DNA from 2 places in the Variovorax sp. GW821-FHT10B04 genome. Region 1 is predicted to be linked to the other one. Evidence: riboswitches for the same ligand, from Rfam matches in the RefSeq annotation. Region 1 holds a riboswitch; the other holds the start of a gene.
What was found. Region 1 has a riboswitch for S-adenosylhomocysteine ahead of ahcY (adenosylhomocysteinase). Riboswitches for the same ligand answer to the same signal wherever they lie in the genome.

Region 1 (9,990 bases):
AATATCCCATCGACACCTGGAGCAGCAGCGGCACGAGGAAGGGCATGCAGCCGCTGCCCAGCCGCGAGAACAAGTTGCCGATCAGGCCGATGCTGAGCGTTGGCACCTTGAACAGCAGCGGGGAGAACAGCGGCTCCGGCCGGCGCGCAGCGTGCAGCCAGTAGCCTGCCAGGCAGGCGAAGCCGAAGATCATCAGCACCAGCACGCTCACCTGCCGCAACCCCAATTCGGCAACGCCGTCGACTGCGAGCGAGATGGTCACCATGCCGACCGCCAGCATGCCGTAGCCGATGACATCGAAGCGCCGCGCCACCACACCGCGAATGTCCGGCATGAAGCGCACGGTGGCGATGCAGCCCAGCAGCCCGACCGGCACGTTGATCAGGAAGATCCAGTGCCAGGACGCGTACTGCACGAGCCAGCCTCCGAGCGTGGGGCCCATCAACGGCCCGATCAACCCGGGAATCGCCACGAAGCTCATCGCCTGAAGGAACTGGTCGCGCGGCACCGTCCGCAGCACCGAAAGGCGCCCGACCGGCAACAGAAGCGCGCCACCCAGGCCCTGCAGCACGCGAGACGCCACCAGTTGGCCAAGGCTCTGCGACAGCGCACAGGCCACCGAGCCCAGCACGAACATCACGATGGCGCCGAAGAACACCCGGCGCGTGCCGAAGCGATCGGCAATCCAGCCCGAAGCGGGTATCAACATGGCCATCGTGAGTGCATAGGCCACGATGACGGACTGCATTCGAAGCGGGCTTTCGCCCAGACTGGCGGCCATGGCCGGCAGCGCCGTGTTGATGATGGTCGCGTCGAGCGTCTGCATGAAGAAGCCGACGGCGACGAGCCACAGCAAACTCTTGCGGGCGGTGGTTTCAGAAGACATGCGCGAAGTGCCGGTGGAGGACGATGCAGGACGCAAAAAAACCGCCCTCAGGCGGTTTCGATGGATGCGGCACAGACGCTGGTGTCATGCGCCGCCGGGAACCGATCAGGCCGAGAAGCTCGAGCCGCAGCCACAGGTGCTGGTGGCGTTCGGGTTCTTGATGACGAACTGGGCGCCTTGCAGATCTTCCTTGTAGTCGATCTCGGCGCCGACCAGATATTGGTAGCTCATCGCATCGATCAGCAGCGACACACCGTTCTTGGTCATGGTGGTGTCGTCTTCGTTGGTGATTTCGTCGAAGGTGAAGCCGTACTGGAAGCCGGAGCAGCCGCCACCCTGGACGAACACGCGCAACTTCAGCTCGGGATTGCCTTCTTCGGCGATCAGGTCAGCAACCTTGGCCGCAGCGCTGTCGGTGAAGACGATCGGCTCGGGCATCTGGGTCGGGGTCTGGATGGTTTCGGCAACAGCACTCATGATCAACTCCGGTGGGGTGCGTTCGGTGACGCAGAAAACAGATGCTATCGCAATCGACGTTTGCAAGCCGGCGCAGCGGATTAGACGTCGATGGCAGTGCGGGCTTCAAAAAAACAAAACCGCCCGAAGGCGGCTCTGTCGACTCGAAGCGGTGAATATCAGCGCTTGGAGAATTGCTTGCGGCGACGAGCAGAATGCAAGCCGACCTTCTTACGTTCAACTTCGCGCGCATCGCGCGTCACGAAGCCAGCTTGGCTCAGCACGGGCTTCAGCGTTGCGTCGTAGTCAATCAGCGCACGGGTAATGCCGTGGCGCGCCGCGCCAGCCTGGCCCGATTCACCGCCGCCATTGACGTTGATCATGATGTCGAAGGTTTCGACGTTGTTCGTGAGGAACAGCGGTTGCTTCGCGATCATGATGGAAGTTTCCCGGCCGAAATAGGCCTGGATGTCCTTGCCATTGACCGTGATCTTGCCGCTGCCTTTTTTGATGAACACACGAGCGACGCTGGATTTGCGACGGCCGGTGCCATTGTTCCATTCACCAATCATTCTCAAGGCTCCTTAGATTTCCAGCGCTTTGGGCTGCTGGGCGGTATGCGGGTGCTCTGCGCCACCGTAGACCTTGAGTTTCTTGATCATGGCGTAACCCAGCGGGCCCTTGGGCAGCATGCCCTTGACAGCCTTTTCCAGGGCGCGGCCTGGGTGCTTGGATTGCATGTCGCGGAAGTTCGTCGCCGTGATACCGCCCGGGTAGCCCGAGTGACGGTAGTACACCTTGTCGATCGACTTGGCGCCGGTGACGCGCAGCTGTGCTGCGTTGATGATGACGATGAAGTCACCGGTATCGACGTGAGGCGTGTAAATGGCCTTGTGTTTGCCGCGCAAACGGAGAGCAACTTCGCTGGCTACTCGTCCGAGGACCTTGTCGGTCGCGTCAATCACAAACCACTCGTGCGTCACGTCAGCGGGTTTGGCGCTGAACGTTTTCATGAGTTTTCTCTTTGAAGAGGGTTTGGCTGGCCCTTTTCCACGGTCGGTGTTCCTCTGCTGGGAATCTCTTAGGTGGGTGAATTCCTCCGCCGCGGGGCCAAAAACGCTGCGAAGCCCGCGATTATATGATGCGGCACCCGATTCAGGCAACCGACCGTGAGCCGCCCCTGTGCTCAGGCGGGACAGGTAGAGGACACAGGTGGCAGGTGGCCTCGTCCCCGCACCGATCGCAGCCCGGACGCGGTCGCCAATGAAGGGATGTTGCCCGCGACCCCGCATTCGCACGCGAAAATCGCGGCCGGGCCCGCGAGGCCCCAAAATCGCCCATTCCACGGACTCACCGTTTCCCTCGTTTGTAAATAGTTGTTGCCTTTCCGATGTTGCACATCGGACAGCGACGACCTCATCCGGAATTCCCTCATGTTCAGTTACCGCCACGCCTTCCATGCCGGCAACCACGCCGACGTGCTCAAGCACACGGTGCTGATTGCCACGCTCGACTACCTGCTCGAGAAGGACGCTGCGCTCACGGTGGTCGACAGCCACGCGGGCGCCGGCCTCTACCGGCTCGACGGCGATTACGCCGGCACCAGCGGCGAGGCGGCCGAAGGTGTGCTGCGGCTGCTGTCGCCCACGCCGGAAGTGCCGGCGGAGCCCGGCGCGAAGGCACCGCCCGGTGCCGCCGCACGCGCCAAGGCACTGGCCGAGCCCGCCCCCGCATTGGCGCGCTACCTCGACGTGCTGAAGGACTTCAATCCGAAGGGCGGTGCCCGCGTCTACCCGGGATCGCCTTTCATCGCGCACCACCTGCTGCGCGATCACGACAAGCTCAAGCTGTTCGAACTGCATCCCACCGATGCCAAGACGCTCGACGCGAACATCGCCCAGCTCGAAGCGGGCCGGCAGATCTCGGTGCTGCGGGAGGACGGCTTCGGCAGCGCGACCAAGTTCCTGCCGCCGCCGTCGCGGCGCGCGCTGCTGCTGTGCGATCCGAGCTATGAGATCAAGAGCGACTACGGCCGCGTGCTCGACCTGGTGGGCGAATCGCTCAAGCGCTTCGCGACCGGCACCTACGCGGTCTGGTACCCGATCATTCCGCGGCCCGAAGCGCACGACCTGCCACGCCGGCTGAAGACGATGGCGACCAAGGCCGGCAAACCCTGGCTGCACGCGACGCTGACGATCAAGTCGAGCAAGCTGCACGCCACGCCCACCGGCGAAACCAAGCGCCCAGGCCTGCCGGCGAGCGGCATGTTCCTGATCAATCCGCCATTCACGTTGAAGGCCGCGCTGCAGCCCGCGCTGGAACAGCTCAAGGTCCTGCTGGCGCAAGACCGACACGCCGGCTTCACGCTCGATGCCGGCGGCTGAGCCGACCCGAGGCGCACCGCACGACCAACCAGCAACCTAGCGCCGCGCCTTCGCCACAGGCCGCTTGGCGGCCTGCACGACCTTCTTGCGCGCCACCGGTGCACGCCGCACGCTCGGCGACGGTGGCGCCACCGTCTCGGTGATATCCACGTCGTCGAATTCGTTGATGACGTCGCCGCACTTCTGTCCCTTGAGGACCACCGACAGCGCAACCTGCTTGATGCCCAGGCCCAGCAGGCCGATGGCATCCGCCGCGGTGCGGCTCAGGTCGATCACCCGGCCCTCGGTGAAGGGGCCACGGTCGTTGATGCGCACCATCACTTCGCGCCCGTTGACCAGGCTGCGCACGCAGACGTGGGAGCCGAAAGGCAGGGTCTTGTGGGCCGCGGTCAATGCGCCCATGTCGAAGCGCTCGCCGCTGGCGGTGCGACGCTGATGGAACTGGATGCCATACCAGGACGCGCCGCCGCGCTCCAGCTCCTGCAGCGGCGACGCGTCGCCCGGGACGCCGTCGTCGAGCGGCAGATCTTCATTCTTCGATGTCAGCTCGTAGCGCACCGACGCCACCGCGGATCGCGCCGGCGCGTCGGCCGGCGCGGCCATGTCGCGTTCCAACGGCGTGAGCGGCCCGCCGGGCACGGCCGCCGAGCCACCGGTTTGCGCCTGTGCCGCACCCGCTGCAGCCATCGGCGGCTCCGTCGGCGGCACCGCGCAACCGACCAGCACGCATGCCGATGCCAGGGCCAGCAGCCCCGCACGGCAGCGTGCCGGCACGCTCATCTGTTCCAACCGAGGCGGTCGAGCAGCGCGAGCGGCGCGGTCGACTGGTTCATGGTGTAGATGTGCAGGGCGGGCGCGCCGCCGGCGCCCAGCCGTTCGCACAGCGAGGTGACGACGTCCAGCCCGAAGGCCCGGATCGAGGCCGTGTCGTCGCCGAAGCTCTGCAGCCGCAGCCGGATCCAGCGCGGAATCTCCGCGCCGCAGGCGTCGGAAAAACGCATCAGCTGCGTCGAGCTGGTGATCGGCATCACGCCAGGCACCACGGGCACGTCGAGCCCTTGCGCGCGGGTGTCGTCGACGAAACGGAAGTACGCGTCGGCGCTGTAGAAATACTGCGTGATCGCCGAATCGGCGCCTGCGTTGACCTTGGCCGCGAAGGCCTTCAGATCGGCCTCGGGCGAGCGGGCCTGCGGATGCACTTCGGGATAGCAGGCGACCTCGATGTGGAAGTCGCGACCGGTTTCGCTGCGGATGAATTCGACCAGATCGCTCGCGTACTGGAATTCGCCGCCGGCGCCATAGCCGCTCGGCAGATCGCCACGCAGGGCGACCAGTCGCTTCACTCCCATCGACTTCAGCTCGGCCAGTTGCTCCCGCACCGTGGCACGCGTCGCGCCGATGCACGAGAAATGGCTGGCGGCATCGACGCCCTCCTGCAGGATCTCGCGCACGGCGTTGAAGGTACCGTCATGCGTCGAGCCGCCGGCACCATAGGTGACCGAGCAGAACTCCGGCTTCAGCGCATACAGCTGCTGGCGGACGGCCCGCAACTTGACCGCGCCTTCCGGCGTCTTGGTCGGAAAGAACTCAAAGCTCAGGGGAAGACGCACCTGCGGCTCCTGATGTGCCGTCGTTGCGGACGGCGTGAATGAAGAACTCGTGGTTGCCGTCGCCGCCCGTGATCGGGCTGTCGAACCAGCGCACGACACGCAGGCCGAGGTCGGCACAGGCCTGGCGCAGGCGCGCCTCGACCACTGCGTACATCGCGGCATCGCGCACGATGCCGCCCTTGCCGACCTGGCCAGGCTGCAGCTCGAACTGCGGCTTGACCAGCATCAGCAGGTCGCCGTCGTCCGCCAGCAAGGGCACGACGGCCGGCAACACCAGCGTCTGCGAGATGAAGGACAGGTCGCCGACGATCAGGTCGAAGTCGGTGCGCTCGACATCCGCCAGGTCGTCCGCCGTCAGTGCGCGCGCATTGACCTGCTCGATGGCGGTCACGCGCTCGTCCTCGCGCATGCGCGCATGGAGCTGGCCATGGCCCACGTCGACACCGACCACATGCGCCGCACCATGCTGCAGCAGGCAGTCGGTGAAGCCGCCGGTCGACTGGCCCACGTCCAGGCAGTGCCGGCCGGTGGGGTCGATCCCGGCCGCCTTCAGCGCGCCTTCGAGCTTGAGGCCGCCGCGCGACACGTAGCGCGCCTCGGCCGCATCGGTCAGGTCGAGCTCCGCGCCTTCGGGAATGTCGTCGCGGTTCTTGCCCACGACGCGCCATTCGGCAGTGTCCGCACCCGCATCGCGCCAGCGCAGCCCGCCGGCGATCAGCCGGACGGCCTGCGAACGAGACGCGGCCAGGCCGCGCTCGACGAGCAGTTGATCTGCCCGCATCAGTAGCGGTACGTGTCCGCCTTGTACGGACCCGCCTTGTCGACGCCGATGTAGGCGGCTTGCGCGTCCGTCAGTTCGGTCAGCATGGCGCCGACCTTCTTAAGGTGCAGGCGCGCGACCTTTTCGTCGAGGTGCTTCGGCAGCACATAGACCTTGCCGGCCTGGTAGGCGTCGGGCTTGGTGAAGAGTTCGATCTGGGCGATGGTCTGGTTCGCGAACGACGACGACATCACGAAGCTCGGGTGGCCCGTGCCGCAGCCCAGGTTCACCAGCCGGCCCTTGGCCAGCAGGATGATCTTCTTGCCGTCCGGGAAGGTGATGTGGTCGACCTGCGGCTTGATCTCTTCCCATTCGTACTTCTCGATCGACGCGACGTCGATCTCGTTGTCGAAGTGGCCGATGTTGCAGACGATCGCCTGGTCCTTCATCCTGACCATGGTGTCGTGCGTGATGACGTCCTTGTTGCCGGTGGTCGTCACGAAGATGTCGGCCTTGTCGGCGGCATATTCCATCGTCACGACCTTGTAGCCTTCCATCGCGGCCTGCAGGGCGTTGATCGGGTCGATCTCGGTGACCCAGACCTGCGCCGACAGCGCGCGCAGCGCCTGGGCCGAGCCCTTGCCCACGTCGCCGTAGCCGGCCACGCAGGCCACCTTGCCGGCGATCATCACGTCGGTCGCGCGCTTGATGCCGTCGACCAGCGATTCGCGGCAGCCGTACAGGTTGTCGAACTTGCTCTTGGTGACCGAGTCGTTCACGTTGATGGCGCGGAACAGCAGCGTGCCCTTGGCCGACATCTCGTTCAGGCGGTGCACGCCGGTGGTCGTTTCTTCGGTCACGCCGATGATCTCGGCGGACTTGCGGGTGTACCAGGTCGAATCGACGGCCAGCTTGGCCTTGATCGCGGCGTAGAGGATGCGTTCTTCCTCGCTGGTCGGGTTGGCGAGCACGCCCAGATCCTTCTCGGCGCGCTGGCCCAGGTGCATCAGCAGCGTGGCGTCGCCGCCGTCGTCCAGGATCATGTTCGGGCCTTCGCCCTTCGAACCCTTGGGGCCGAAGTCGAAGATCGAATGGGTGTAGTCCCAGTAGTCCTTCAGCGACTCGCCCTTGATCGCGAACACCGGCGTGCCCTTTTCGGCAATGGCGGCGGCGGCGTGGTCCTGCGTCGAGAAGATGTTGCACGAGGCCCAGCGGACTTCGGCGCCGAGCGCCTGCAGCGTCTCGATCAGCACGGCGGTCTGGATCGTCATGTGCAGCGAGCCGGTGATGCGGGCGCCCTTGAGCGCCTGGCCTTTCGAGAACTCCTCGCGGATGGCCATGAGGCCTGGCATTTCGGTCTCGGCGATGCGGATTTCCTTGCGGCCCCAGGCGGCAAGGGACAGATCGGCGATGGCCTGGTCGGCGGTCGAGACGGGGTTGGGCTTGAGAACGGCGCTCATGAGAACTCCAAAACTGGTTTGAAAGATGCCACTGCGTTCGGGGTCTGACGGGAAATCGACTCACCGCGAGAACAGCGGGTGAGCGTGGTTGCGATGTGGTCCGAGCCTCACGCCTGATGGCGCTGCAACGCTCCTCGGAACGGGCATTTTAGCCCGAGCCCGCGGCGCACCGCCAGCAGCGATCCCGGCTTCGGCCTAGACTGCGGCGACCTTCCCAACCTGCCCCTGCGGCACCCGCTCCATGTCTCACGCCAAACATCTGGTCTCCGCGCTCGCGATCGCCGCGTTCGCCGCCGCGCTGCCTTCCGTCGGCTTCGCGCAGGCTCCCGCAACGCCCACCGTGCGCGTGCGCGGCGTCATCGAAAAAGTAGATGCCACGTCGGTGACCGTGAAGGACCGCAGCGGGGAAGTCGTCACGATGGTTCGCCCGGCCGACATGAACGTCTCCGAGATCGTGCCGCTCACGCCAGCCGACATCCGCCCCGACAGCTTCGTCGGCGCCGGTGCCGTGCCGCAGCCGGACGGCACCCAGCGCGCACTGCAGATCGTGGTGTTCCCGGAATCCGCGCGCGGTACCGGCGAAGGCTTCCGCACCTGGGACTACCTGCCCCAGACCACGATGACCAACGCCACCGTCGCCACGCTGTCCGAGGCGCCGGCGTCGGTGCCGGGCGGCCAGAAGCTGGTGCTGAAGTACAAGGATGGCGAACAGACCGTGATCGTGCCGCCAGGCACGCCGATCGTGACCTTCAAGCCCGGCACCGCGGCGCTCATGGTGCCTGGCGCCAACGTGGTCGTCACGGCGCAGGAGAAGGACGGCAAGCCGACGGCGCTGCGCATCCTGGTGGGCCGCAACGGCTTCGCGCCGCCGATGTAAGCGCAACGGGCACCTCGCGCGCCGGGGGTGCTCGCTAAAATCGCGGGCTTTGCGTTCAGCCAGTCCACGCCGTGCGCACAGCGCGCTTGCTGTCCGTCCGCGCACCGCGTCCACGCCATGACCTTCGAATCCGAAACCCGCCGCCGTCGCACCTTCGCGATCATTTCCCACCCGGACGCCGGCAAGACCACGCTGACCGAAAAGCTGCTGCTGTTCTCGGGCGCGATCCAGATCGCCGGCTCGGTGAAGGCGCGCAAGGCCTCGCGCCACGCGACCTCGGACTGGATGGAGATCGAAAAGCAGCGCGGCATCTCGGTGGCCTCCTCGGTCATGCAGATGCTGTACCGCGACCACGTGATCAACCTGCTCGACACGCCCGGCCACAAGGACTTCTCGGAAGACACCTACCGCGTGCTCACCGCCGTCGATTCGGCGCTGATGGTGATCGACGCGGCCAACGGTGTGGAAGCGCAGACGCGCCGGCTGATCGAGGTCTGCCGCCAGCGCGACACGCCCATCATCACCTTCGTCAACAAGATGGACCGCGAAGTGCGCGAGCCGCTCGACATCCTCGACGAGGTGGAACGCGAGCTCGGCATGCCCTGCGTGCCGATGACCTGGCCGGTCGGCCAAGGCAAGAGCTTCCGCGGGATCATGAACCTGCGCACCCAGGCGATGACCGTGTTCGAGTCGGGCAGCGAGCGGCTGCCGCAGGACTTCGAGACCATCCCGCTGTCGGACCGCGACGCGCTCACCAGGCGCTTCGGCGCCGAATTCGAGAACGCCATGGACAGCATGGAGCTGGCCACCGGCGCCTCGCCCACCTGGGACCATGCGGCCTTCCTCGCAGGCAAGCAGACGCCGGTGTTCTTCGGCTCCGGCGTGAACAACTTCGGCGTGATGGAAGTGCTCGACGCGCTGGTCGACCTGGCGCCCCAACCGCAGTCGCGCATCAGCACCACGCTGGTCAATCGCCAGCCCGTGGTGAAGGAAATCCTGCCCGAGGACAAGGACTTCGCCGGCGTGGTCTTCAAGGTGCAGGCCAACATGGACGCCAACCACCGCGACCGCATCGCCTTCGTGCGCATGGCGTCCGGCAAGTACACGCCGGGCATGAAGCTGAAGGTGCAGCGCACGTCGAAGGAACTGCGCCCGACCAGCGTCGTGACCTTCATGAGCCAGCGGCGCGAAGCGGTCGAGGAAGCCTATGCCGGCGACATCGTCGGCTTCACGACGCACGGCGGCGTGCAGTTGGGCGACACCATCACCGACGGCGCCAATCTGCAGTTCACCGGCCTGCCCTTCTTCGCACCCGAGCTCTTCATGACCGTGATCCTGAAGAACCCGCTGCGCACCAAGCAGTTGCAGCAGGGCCTGGCCCAGCTCGGCGAGGAAGGCGCGATCCAGGTCTTCCGTCCCGAAGTCGGCGGCCCGATGCTGCTGGGCGCCGTCGGCCAGCTGCAGTTCGAGGTCGTGCAGCATCGCCTGAAGGCCGAGTACGACGCCGATGTGCGGCTCGAAGGCTGCCAGTACACCGGTGCGCGCTGGATCACGGCC
Region 2 (9,990 bases), on a different contig from region 1:
CGTGGGTGCCGCGGCGCGCTGCACCGTGTGAACGGACTCGACGCGACCGCAGGTCGCGCAGATCGGCCGCGGTGCCGGGCGCGGAGCAGGCGCCGCAGCCACAACGGGCGCGGGCGCTGGTGCACGGCCCGGTGCCGTCCATGCCGCCTGCGGCGCGACAGGCGCCGGTGCCGGAACGTTCACCGCGGCCTGTGGCGCAAGCGGCGCCGGCGCATCGCCGGCCTTGAAGTCATCGGGGCCTTGCAGGGGCAGGTTGCTCGATGCCGATGCCAGGGCCGGCGGCGGTGGCGAATCGCTGCGTTGATGCAGCAGCACGCCGCCAAGTGCCGCAACGGCCACCACGAGTCCGCCGATCACGGCCCAGAGGGCCTTCGGCGTGGAGGACGCGTTTGGCGATGTCGAACCCGGCGGCCGGAAATCGGGCCGGTCGGAAGAGGGAAGCGAACTGGAGTCCATGGCGTTGTCCTTTCTTGAGACTTGCGGGGCGGGTGCGGACACCCGAAAGGACAGCTTAGACACGCGGACACCGCTTGTGGCGCCCCCGGCCTGTAAGAGGCGTAAACGCGCCGCAGGCCTACAGGTTGGGCGCCAACAGGCGCTCAAGCTCGCTCTCGCTTGTCCTGCGCCGCGCCGCCTGATCGACCAGTTGGTCATGCCCGATCTTGCCGACGTTGAAGTACACGGCGTCCGGATGGCTCAGCTGGAAGCCGCTCACGCTGGCGGCCGGCGTCATCGCCAGGCTCTCGGTCAGCGTCATGCCGATGTCCGCGCACTGCATGACCTCGAACATCTCGCGCTTCACGCTGTGGTCCGGGCAGGCCGGATAACCGGGCGCGGGGCGGATGCCGCGGTACTTCTCGGCAATCATGTCCTCGTTGCTCAGCCCCTCGTCGGCCGCATAGCCCCAGAGGTCGGTGCGCACGCGGTGATGCAGCGACTCGGCGAAGGCCTCGGCCAGCCGGTCGGCCAGCGCCTTGAGCATGATGGCCGAGTAGTCGTCGAGGTCGTCGACGAAGGCCTTCTCCTTCTTCTCGACGCCCAGGCCGGCCGTGACGGCGAACATGCCCACGTAGTCCTTGATGCCGCTGTCGCGCGGTGCCACGAAGTCGGCCAGGCAGCGGCTCGGGCGCATCACGCCTTCGATCATCTGCTTCTCGGTCTGCTGGCGCATGCCGTACCAGGTCATCGCGACATGGCTGCGCGTCTCGTCGGTGTAGAGCTCGATGTCGTCGTCGTTCACGGTGTTCGCAGGCCAGAAGCCGACGATGCCGCTCGCGCTGAGCCAGCGGCCTTCGATCAGGCGCTTGAGCATGCGCTGGCCGTCCGCATACACGCGCACGGCCTCGGTGCCGACGATCTCGTCTTTCAGGATCGCGGGGAACGGCCCGGCCAGGTCCCAGGTCTGGAAGAACGGCCCCCAGTCGATGTACTTCGCGAGCTCGGTGAGATCGAAGTTCTTGAACACGCGGCGGCCGATGAACTTGGGCACCGGCGGCGTGTAGTTCGTCCAGTCGATCGGCGTCTTGTTGGCACGCGCCTTGGCCAGCGGCCACAGCGGCACCTGCTTCTTGTTCGCGTGCTGGTGGCGCACCTTGTCGTAGTCGGCGTTGAGCTCGTCGATGTACTTCGCGGCCTGGTCCGAAAGCAGCGACTGCGCCACGCTCACGCTGCGCGAGGCGTCCGGCACGTAGACCACCGGGCCTTCGTAGTTGGGCGCGATCTTCACGGCGGTGTGCACGCGGCTGGTGGTCGCGCCGCCGATCATCAGCGGGATCTTCTTGATGCGGAAATGGTCGTCGCGCTGCATCTCGCCGGCCACGTACTGCATCTCTTCCAGGCTCGGCGTGATCAGGCCGCTCAGGCCCACGATGTCGGCACCCTCGACCTTGGCGCGCGCCAGGATCTCGTGGCACGGCACCATCACGCCCATGTTCACGACCTCGAAGTTGTTGCACTGCAGGACCACCGTGACGATGTTCTTGCCGATGTCGTGCACGTCGCCCTTCACGGTCGCGATGATGATCTTGCCCTTGGTGCGCACGTCGCGGCCGGCGGCCTCGTCGCGCAGCTTCTCTTCCTCGATGTAGGGCAGCAGATGCGCCACCGCCTGCTTCATCACGCGGGCCGACTTCACCACCTGCGGCAGGAACATCTTGCCCGCGCCGAACAGGTCGCCGACCACGTTCATGCCGTCCATCAGCGGGCCTTCGATGACGTGCAGCGGCCGGCCGCCCTTGGCGAGGATCGCGCGGTAGGCCTCCTCGGTGTCCTCGACGATGAACTCGGTGATGCCGTGCACCAGCGCATGGCTGAGCCGGTCGCCGACGCTCACCGGTGCCTCGGGCGTGCCGCGCCAGTCGTTGCGCTTGCTCTCGTCCTTGGCGCCGCTCTTGGCCGTCTCGGCAACTTCGACCAGGCGCTCGCCGGCATCGGGCCGGCGGTTCAGGATCACGTCTTCCACGCGCTCGCGCAGCACCGGCTCCAGGTCGTCGTACACGCCGACCATGCCGGCGTTGACGATGCCCATGTCCATGCCGGCCTGGATCGCGTGGTACAGGAACACGGTGTGGATGGCTTCGCGCACCGGGTCGTTGCCGCGGAAGCTGAAGCTCACGTTCGACACGCCGCCCGACACCTTGGCGCCGGCCAGGTTCTGCTTGATCCAGCGCGTCGCCTCGATGAAGTCGACCGCGTAGTTGTTGTGTTCCTCGATGCCCGTCGCCACCGCGAAGATGTTCGGGTCGAAGATGATGTCCTCGGGCGGAAAGCCGACCTCGTCGACCAGGATGCGGTAGGCGCGCTCGCAGATCTCGGTCTTGCGCGCGAAGGTGTCGGCCTGGCCGACCTCGTCGAAGGCCATCACGACCGCCGCCGCGCCGTAGCGCCGCACCAGCCGCGCCTCGTGCTTGAACTTCTCGACGCCCTCCTTCATGGAGATCGAGTTGACGATGCCCTTGCCCTGGATGCAGCGCAGCCCGGCCTCGATCACATCCCACTTGGAACTGTCGACCATGATCGGCACGCGCGCGATGTCGGGCTCCGACGCGATCAGGTTCAGGAAGCGGACCATCGCGGCCTTGCTGTCGAGCATGGCCTCGTCCATGTTGATGTCGATCACCTGCGCGCCGTTCTCGACCTGCTGGCGCGCGACGGCCAGCGCCTCTTCGAACTGCCCGTTCAGGATCATCCGCGCGAAGGCCTTGGACCCGGTGACGTTGGTGCGCTCGCCGATGTTGACGAACAGCGTGCCTTCGCCGATCTGCACGGGCTCGAGGCCCGACAGCTTCATGGCCGGCACGGCAGTGCCAGCGGTGTCGACGGAATTGACGGAGGACGAAGCGGAAGAAGACATGGGCTCACCTGGATGCACGGGGGTTCAGGTGAGCGTCGTTGCGAAGAAGACCCGAGCCTGGCGGAGGCTGAAAGCCTGCCGCTGCAACGCTCCTCGGGAGCGCGGATTTTAGTTGGCTTTCACGGGCCGACGCAGGGGTCGGAATTGGAGCGGAACGAAGCGCGGGGGCATTGGGTGCGGCGCGGGGGAAACCGGGCAAGGCGTCAAACGAGCAACGCACCTCAGGAAACCGCCGACAACTCCCCCGCCCGCACCGTCGTCAGCGCGAACGGCGGCAACCCCTGCAACAGCCGCTGCCCGTAGGATGTTCGCACCAGCCGCCGGTCGTAGCAATGCACGCTCGCCCGGTCGTCCTCGGTGCGGATCGCGCGCCCCACCCACTGCGCGAGCCGGATCGCCGTCGCCGGCACGACCAGCTCGACGAACGGGTCGCGCCCCACGCTGCGCAGCCACTCGGCGCGCGCCTCGCCCACCGGATCGTCCGGCGGCGCGAAGGGCAGCTTGGTGATGAAGACGGATTCGCAGAGCCGGCCCGGCAGGTCCAGTCCTTCGCCGAAGGATTGCATGCCGAAGATGATCGACGGCACGCCATCGGCAACGCGCGCGCGGTGCGTCGCCATCAGTTGCTGGCGCGGCAATGCGGTCTGCACCAGCACGCGCGGGCGCAGCGCATCGGGCAGCGCGAGCACCGCCAGCCGCAATTGCTCGCGCGACGTGAACAGCACCAGCGCGCCATGCCGCACACCGGCCAGGTCGCGCACCAGCGCCTGCACCATCTCCGCCACGTAGGCCGCGGCATCGCGCGGATCGGCACGGGTCTCGTTGGCCAGCAGGCGACCCTGCGTGGCGTAGTCGAACGGGCTCGGCACCTCCAGCGTGGTGGCGGCGCCGGCCTCGTGCAGCGCCTGCAGGCCGGACTCGCGCAGGAAGAAATCGAAACGGCCGCAACTCGTCAGCGTGGCCGACGTCAGCACCGCGCCGCGCACCTTGTTCCAGAGGTTGTGCCGCAACGTCGCACCGGGCAACAGCGGGCTCGCATGGGCCTGCAGCGACGGCGTGTCGCCCTCCATGTCCAGCGTGAACCACTTGGCGGCGGGCACGGCTTCGGGGTCGGCGTCGGCGTCGCGCAGCATCAGCTGGGCGGTGTCGAGCATCTGCTCGAGCCGCGGCGCCAGCGCACCGAGCTGCGCGTACATCGACGACAGCCGGCGCGCCTGGCCCGGGTTGTCGCGCAGCTCCGCGCGCAGGGCCTTGGCGATGGTGCGCAGCGCCTCCAGAAAGCCGTTGGCATGGTGCGCGATCTGGCCGATCGGCCCGTCCAGCGCCTCCGGCAGCACGCCGCGCGGCAGCCGTGCCCGCGCCGGCCCGCGGCCCGGTGGGCCGCCGGAATCCGCACGCAGCGTGTCGCCATACAGGTCCATCACCAGGCGCTCGGTGTCCTGCAGCGCCTGGCGCATCCGCGCGGCATGCGTCGGGATGTCGGCCACCTCGGTGACTTCCAGCCGCACGCCGACGCGCACCGCGCGCTGCGCCAGCCGCTCGACCCAGCCATGCCGGCCCAGGTCCATGCGGCAGGCGAACTGCGCCAGCGACGTCGCCGGCAGGTGATGCGCCTCGTCGAGCACCAGCAGGCAGTTGTCCAGTTCGGGCAGGAGCCTGTTGCCGAGCGAGGACAGCAGCAGGTCGTGGTTGACCACGATGACCTGCGCGCCGACCAGCGTCTTGCGGCGTTCGTAATACGTGCATCCGTTGAACGACGGGCAATGCTTGCCGGTGCACGAGGCCGCATCGGCCGCCATCGACGACCAGACTTCCGGCGCCGGCGGGTTGTCCAGCGTGTCGCGATCGCCGTCCCAGGCACCGCGTGCCAGCGCCTGCGCGATGCCCGTGTAGAACTGGAGGCGCGCGGCCACCTCGTGCTGCGGCCGCGCGGCACGCGCCGCGGATTCCTCCTCGGCGAACAGATCGCCCTCGAAGTCCTCGTCGTCTTCCGCCTCGTCGGCCATGCCGGTCAACCGGCCGAGCTTCAGCTGGCAGACGTAGCGCCCGCGGCCCTTGGCCAGTGCGAAACGGAAGGGTTGCGGCATCAGCGCGGCGAGTGCGGGAAGGTCCTTGTCGACCAGTTGCTCCTGCAGCGCCACGGTGGCGGTGGAGATCACGACGCGCGTGTTGCGTGCCAGCGCCAGCGCGATGGCCGGCGCGCAATACGCCAGCGACTTGCCGACGCCGGTGCCGGCCTGGATCACCGCGATGGACCGTGCCGGCTCGTCGGCGTCGTCCTCGGTCTTGCCGAGCGTGGCGGCGGCGAGCGTGCCGGCCACCTGTTCGGCCATGCGGCGCTGCCCGTCGCGGCTGCGGAAACCCGCGCTGGCCTGGACCACCTCATCGAACGCCTGCAGGGCGGACGCGGCCCATTCCAAAGAAGACATTCCCGAGTGTTGCATGCGCGGCCGACGCCGCCGCGCCGCACGGGAATCAGGCTGGCTGCGGCGCCTGCGCCGCGGAGGCCGGCAGGCCGAAGATTGCGTCGAACGCCCAGTTGAAGACGAAGGTGTAGACCAGGAAGAACACCACCAGCCCGAGGTCCATCACCAGTGCGTGCCACAGGCTCATGTCGAACCACCAGGCGATGGTCGGCACCAGCAGCGCGACCAGGCCGCCCTCGAAACCGACCGCGTGCGCGATGCGGCGCAGCACGCTGCGGCCCCGCACGGCCTGGCGCGCCTCCCAGCGCTCGAAGACAGCGTTGAACGCCAGGTTCCAGACCACCGCGATCGCCGAAGTGATCATCGCGAGCACGCCCGAATGCGCGAGACCCTGGCCCGACATCGCCGACAGACCGGCACTCGCCCCGAAGATGGCGATGCCTTCGTAGAGCGTGATGTACACGACGCGGCGCTTGATCCCTTGCATGGCTTCTTCCTGAAAACGATGGAACAGGTTGGACTTTATGTGCCACCGGCTGATATAAGAAGTCAGCTTCTTTCAGATTTATTGATGGATCGGATCCGGGCGCCATGAGTTTTTCGAGCGACAACGTCCAAGTCTTCCTCGCCGTGCTCGACCACGGCTCCTTTTCAGCGGCTGCACGCTCGCTCGGCCGCGTGCCGTCGGCCGTCAGCATGGCGATCGCAGGGCTGGAGGCCGAACTCGACCTCGCGCTGTTCGAACGCGTGGGGCGCGAGCCGCGCCCGACCGCCGCGGCGCGGTCGCTGGAGCCGCAGGCGCGGCTGCTGGCGGCGCAGCTCAAGCAGCTGCAGGTGCAGGCGCTGTCGCTCACGCAGGGGCTGGAGAACCGGCTCACGCTGGCGATCGCACCCGAGCTGCTGGCTGCGCCCTGGAGCGGCGCCCTGGCGGCGCTGGCGCAGGAACACCCGCTGCTCGAAGTCGAGGTGCTGGCCGCACCGCAGGCCGACGCGCTGGCCCTGCTGCACAGCGGGCGCGCTCAGCTGGCGCTGGTGTTCGAGCGCCCGAGCCTGGAAACCCGCGAGGGGTTTCAGGAGGTCGCCAACGACACGATGGTGGCCGTGCTCGCGCCGGGCCATCCGGTGCTGGCGCAGGCCGGCGGCCGGCTGCGCGAGGAGCATCTGCACACGACGCGGCAGATCGTGGTCGCGGGCCGCGACCTGGCCAGCCGCGATCCGCGCTTCGTGTTCGCGCGGCACGTCTGGCGCACCGACAACGCGCTGGCGGCGCTGAGCCTGATCACCGCCGGCCTCGGCTGGGGCTGGCTGCCGCGCAACTTCGTGAAGCCGCACGTGGCGGCCGGAGAACTCATCGAGATTCCGTTCGAGAACCTCAGCAACGGCATCGACCTCTGGGTCGACGTGGTGTGGTCGCGCGAACGGCCACTCGGCCTCGGCGCGCAGCGCTTCGTGGCGCTGATCGCGCGCGACAAGGGCTGAGCGCCGCCGTCCATCCAAGAACACCGTCCCGCGCGCCGGCCGGATTCCGGCGCGTCAGGCCAGGCGGCGCGACGCTCAACGATCCGGGTTGCCCGGCGTTCCTGGCTGGTCTGGCAGGGCGCCGCGCGGACGGATGCCGTCCCCCCGCTCCTGCCGCTGCGGCCGCATGCCGCCTTCGCGGCCCGGACGCATGCCGGGATCGCGCTGCGGCCGCATCTCGTTGCCATTCGGGCGCTGAAAGTGCTGCCCCTGCTCGCGTCCTGGCGGCGCCTGGAATTCAGGCCTCGGACGAGGCCGCGAGTCGACCACCGGGCGCGGTCCCTGCCACGGATTGGGCCGCCACTGCGCCGCTGCGGGCGGCGGGCGTTGCCAGCCCTCGCGCGGCGGCGGCGGGCGGCCACCCCAGTAGCGGTTGTCGCCGTACCAGGGGCGGTCGCGGTAGTTGTTGCCCCAGTAGCTGCCGAGCGCGAAGGTCACGATCGGGATGCCGATGGCCGCGCCGTAGTTCGCCAGCGGCACGCGGCGGTCTTCATACGCATAGTCGATCGCGGCGGAATAGACCCAGCCGCGCAGGCCGTCCGGCATGACCACGTCGCACCAGCCGTAGCCCGACGTGCAGCCCGCCACGCTGAAAGGCTGGCCGTTGCCCAGGGACGCGACCACCGGATAGTCGGTGCCGGGCCCGGCCCGCAGATTGACGGCCATCCGCGCATAGGCCTGCTGCGCGGACGCAGCCACCGGCAGAACCAGCGCCAGCGACACGAAGGCGCCGGCACGGGCCCAGCGGGCAATGGAAGACGGCGTGCCGGCACGCGGCGCGGGCATCGGCGACCGGGATGACGGCGATGAGTCGGACTTGTTCATGATCGATCTCCAAGTGAGTCGACTCAGACTAGGCCGGCGGGCGGCGCCGTGTCAATCGGCGTTGCCCGTCTTCGACGAAGGACACCGCCGCGGATTCAAGCGGCTTTCAGGCGCTTTCAGGCCGCTTCGCGGTAGAACACGCTGCGCTGCGGCAAGGCCCGGCCGCCGACCGGCGCCACCGCACGGCCGATCGCCGCGATGTGGTCCGGCGTGGTGCCGCAGCAGCCGCCCACGATGTTCACCAGCCCGTCGGCCGCGAACTCGTGCAGCAGGCGCGACGTGACGTCGGGCGTCTCGTCGAAGCCGGTGTCGCTCATCGGGTTGGGCAGGCCGGCGTTCGGGTAGCAGCTGATGAAGGTGTCGCCGGCCACGCGTGCCAGCTCCTGGATGTAGGGGCGCATCAGCGCGGCGCCGAGCGCGCAATTCAGGCCGATGGCCAGCGGCTGCGAATGGCGCACGCTGTGCCAGAAGGCCGTCACGGTCTGGCCGCTCAGGATGCGGCCGGAGGCGTCGGTCACGGTACCGCTGATGATCAGCGGCAGGCGCTCGCCGGAGTTCTCGAAGTACTCGTCGATCGCGAACAGCGCGGCCTTGGCGTTCAGCGTGTCGAAGATGGTCTCGACCAGCAGCACGTCGCTGCCGCCTTCCACCAGCGCCTCGACCTGCTCGTAGTACGCAGCGCGCAGCGACTCGAAGTCGACGTTGCGTGCGCCCGGGTCGTTCACGTCGGGGCTGATGCTCGCGGTCTTGGGCGTCGGGCCCAGGGCGCCGGCCACGAAGCGCGGCTTGTCCGGCGTGCTGAATTTGTCGCAGGCGGCGCGCGCCAGCCTGGCGGACGCGAGGTTCATCTCGCGCGACAGGTCGGCCATCTTGTAGTCCTCCTGCGCGATGGTGGTCGCGCCGAAGGTGTTGGTCTCGATCAGGTCGGCGCCGGCGGCGAGGTAGCCCTCGTGGATGTCGCTGATCACTTCGGGGCGGGTCAGCGACAGCAGCTCGTTGTTGCCCTTCACGTCGCGCGGGAAGTCCTTGAAGCGTTCGCCGCGGTACTGCGCCTCGGTGAGCTTGAAGCGCTGGATCATCGTGCCCATGGCGCCGTCGAGGATGGCGATGCGTTGGGCGAGGATGCCAGGCAGGGCCTGGCCACGGGTGTAGACGAGGGGCTTCATGCCCCGGATTGTAGAAAGCGGGCCATGGCCCCTGCCCTGCTGCGGTCACTGGGTGACGCACAAAGCCGTCGTCAGTACTTGAAACCAGGGATCGGGACTGGATTGCAGTCTGGAGGGTTTAGAGGGGAGAGTTGAATGACGGCAGCGTGCGGCTTCGACTGTGTCGATGGCGGATAAGAATAGGAGTGCAAATGAATTGATAACCCCTCATACAAGCTGTGCAACGCTCGGGCCGTCACTTCAGCCCTTCGTCTTGCAAGACTCTTGTCATCTGGGGTTTCCGTACTGGCCGAACCTTCCACGTCGGCATCCTCGTAGTCATACCAGCTCTTGACTTTGGTCAGCCAATTGGCAAGACGAATGATCTGCCCACGATCAAGCTCTGAAGAATTCTCAGGGAACTCAAGCGTGATCTGAACCACGATCGAGCACGCCCTCGCGCCAAACGGCAATAACGCAAGCGCCAACAATAGTGCGGCAAACCTAATCGCCATAAACAACGTATCCCGTCAAGCTGTCCGCATTAGTCCGCGCCACGTTGGGCTGCGCGGCCAAGCCCAAGCTTTTCCTCATCTGATAGACGGTATCTCTGGAAGAAAAGGTGTCATTGAAATGGGTCACCTCGTGAATGAGCGTCCCCATTTTTGAGTCGATTCCGAAAGATTTGTCTGGGAGCGTACAAAAGTCGAGAGCGATGCCAATG

Region 2: linked by a shared signal. The riboswitch ahead of metH (methionine synthase) and the one ahead of ahcY (adenosylhomocysteinase) in region 1 are both predicted to bind S-adenosylhomocysteine.

What each region holds. Positions count from the first base shown of each region.
Region 1 covers NZ_JBWKNQ010000007.1:238,413-248,402, forward strand. Annotated here, with positions in the region: gene mdtD (multidrug transporter subunit MdtD) at 1-886, opposite strand, end outside; gene erpA (iron-sulfur cluster insertion protein ErpA) at 992-1,363, opposite strand; gene rpsI (30S ribosomal protein S9) at 1,522-1,914, opposite strand; gene rplM (50S ribosomal protein L13) at 1,927-2,355, opposite strand; gene AC07PZ_RS19060 (23S rRNA (adenine(2030)-N(6))-methyltransferase RlmJ) at 2,776-3,726, shown strand; gene AC07PZ_RS19065 (septal ring lytic transglycosylase RlpA family protein) at 3,763-4,506, opposite strand; gene metF (methylenetetrahydrofolate reductase [NAD(P)H]) at 4,503-5,336, opposite strand; gene AC07PZ_RS19075 (TlyA family RNA methyltransferase) at 5,314-6,117, opposite strand; gene ahcY (adenosylhomocysteinase) at 6,117-7,556, opposite strand; S-adenosyl-L-homocysteine riboswitch at 7,630-7,698, opposite strand; gene AC07PZ_RS19085 (hypothetical protein) at 7,798-8,433, shown strand; gene AC07PZ_RS19090 (peptide chain release factor 3) at 8,551-9,990, shown strand, end outside.
Region 2 covers NZ_JBWKNQ010000002.1:2,532-12,521, forward strand. Annotated here, with positions in the region: gene AC07PZ_RS05090 (outer membrane lipoprotein) at 1-456, opposite strand, end outside; gene metH (methionine synthase) at 575-3,289, opposite strand; S-adenosyl-L-homocysteine riboswitch at 3,376-3,453, opposite strand; gene dinG (ATP-dependent DNA helicase DinG) at 3,574-5,781, opposite strand; gene AC07PZ_RS05105 (PACE efflux transporter) at 5,828-6,265, opposite strand; gene AC07PZ_RS05110 (LysR family transcriptional regulator) at 6,370-7,257, shown strand; gene AC07PZ_RS05115 (SH3 domain-containing protein) at 7,333-8,121, opposite strand; gene AC07PZ_RS05120 (homocysteine S-methyltransferase family protein) at 8,238-9,287, opposite strand; gene AC07PZ_RS05125 (M35 family metalloendopeptidase) at 9,771-9,990, opposite strand, start outside.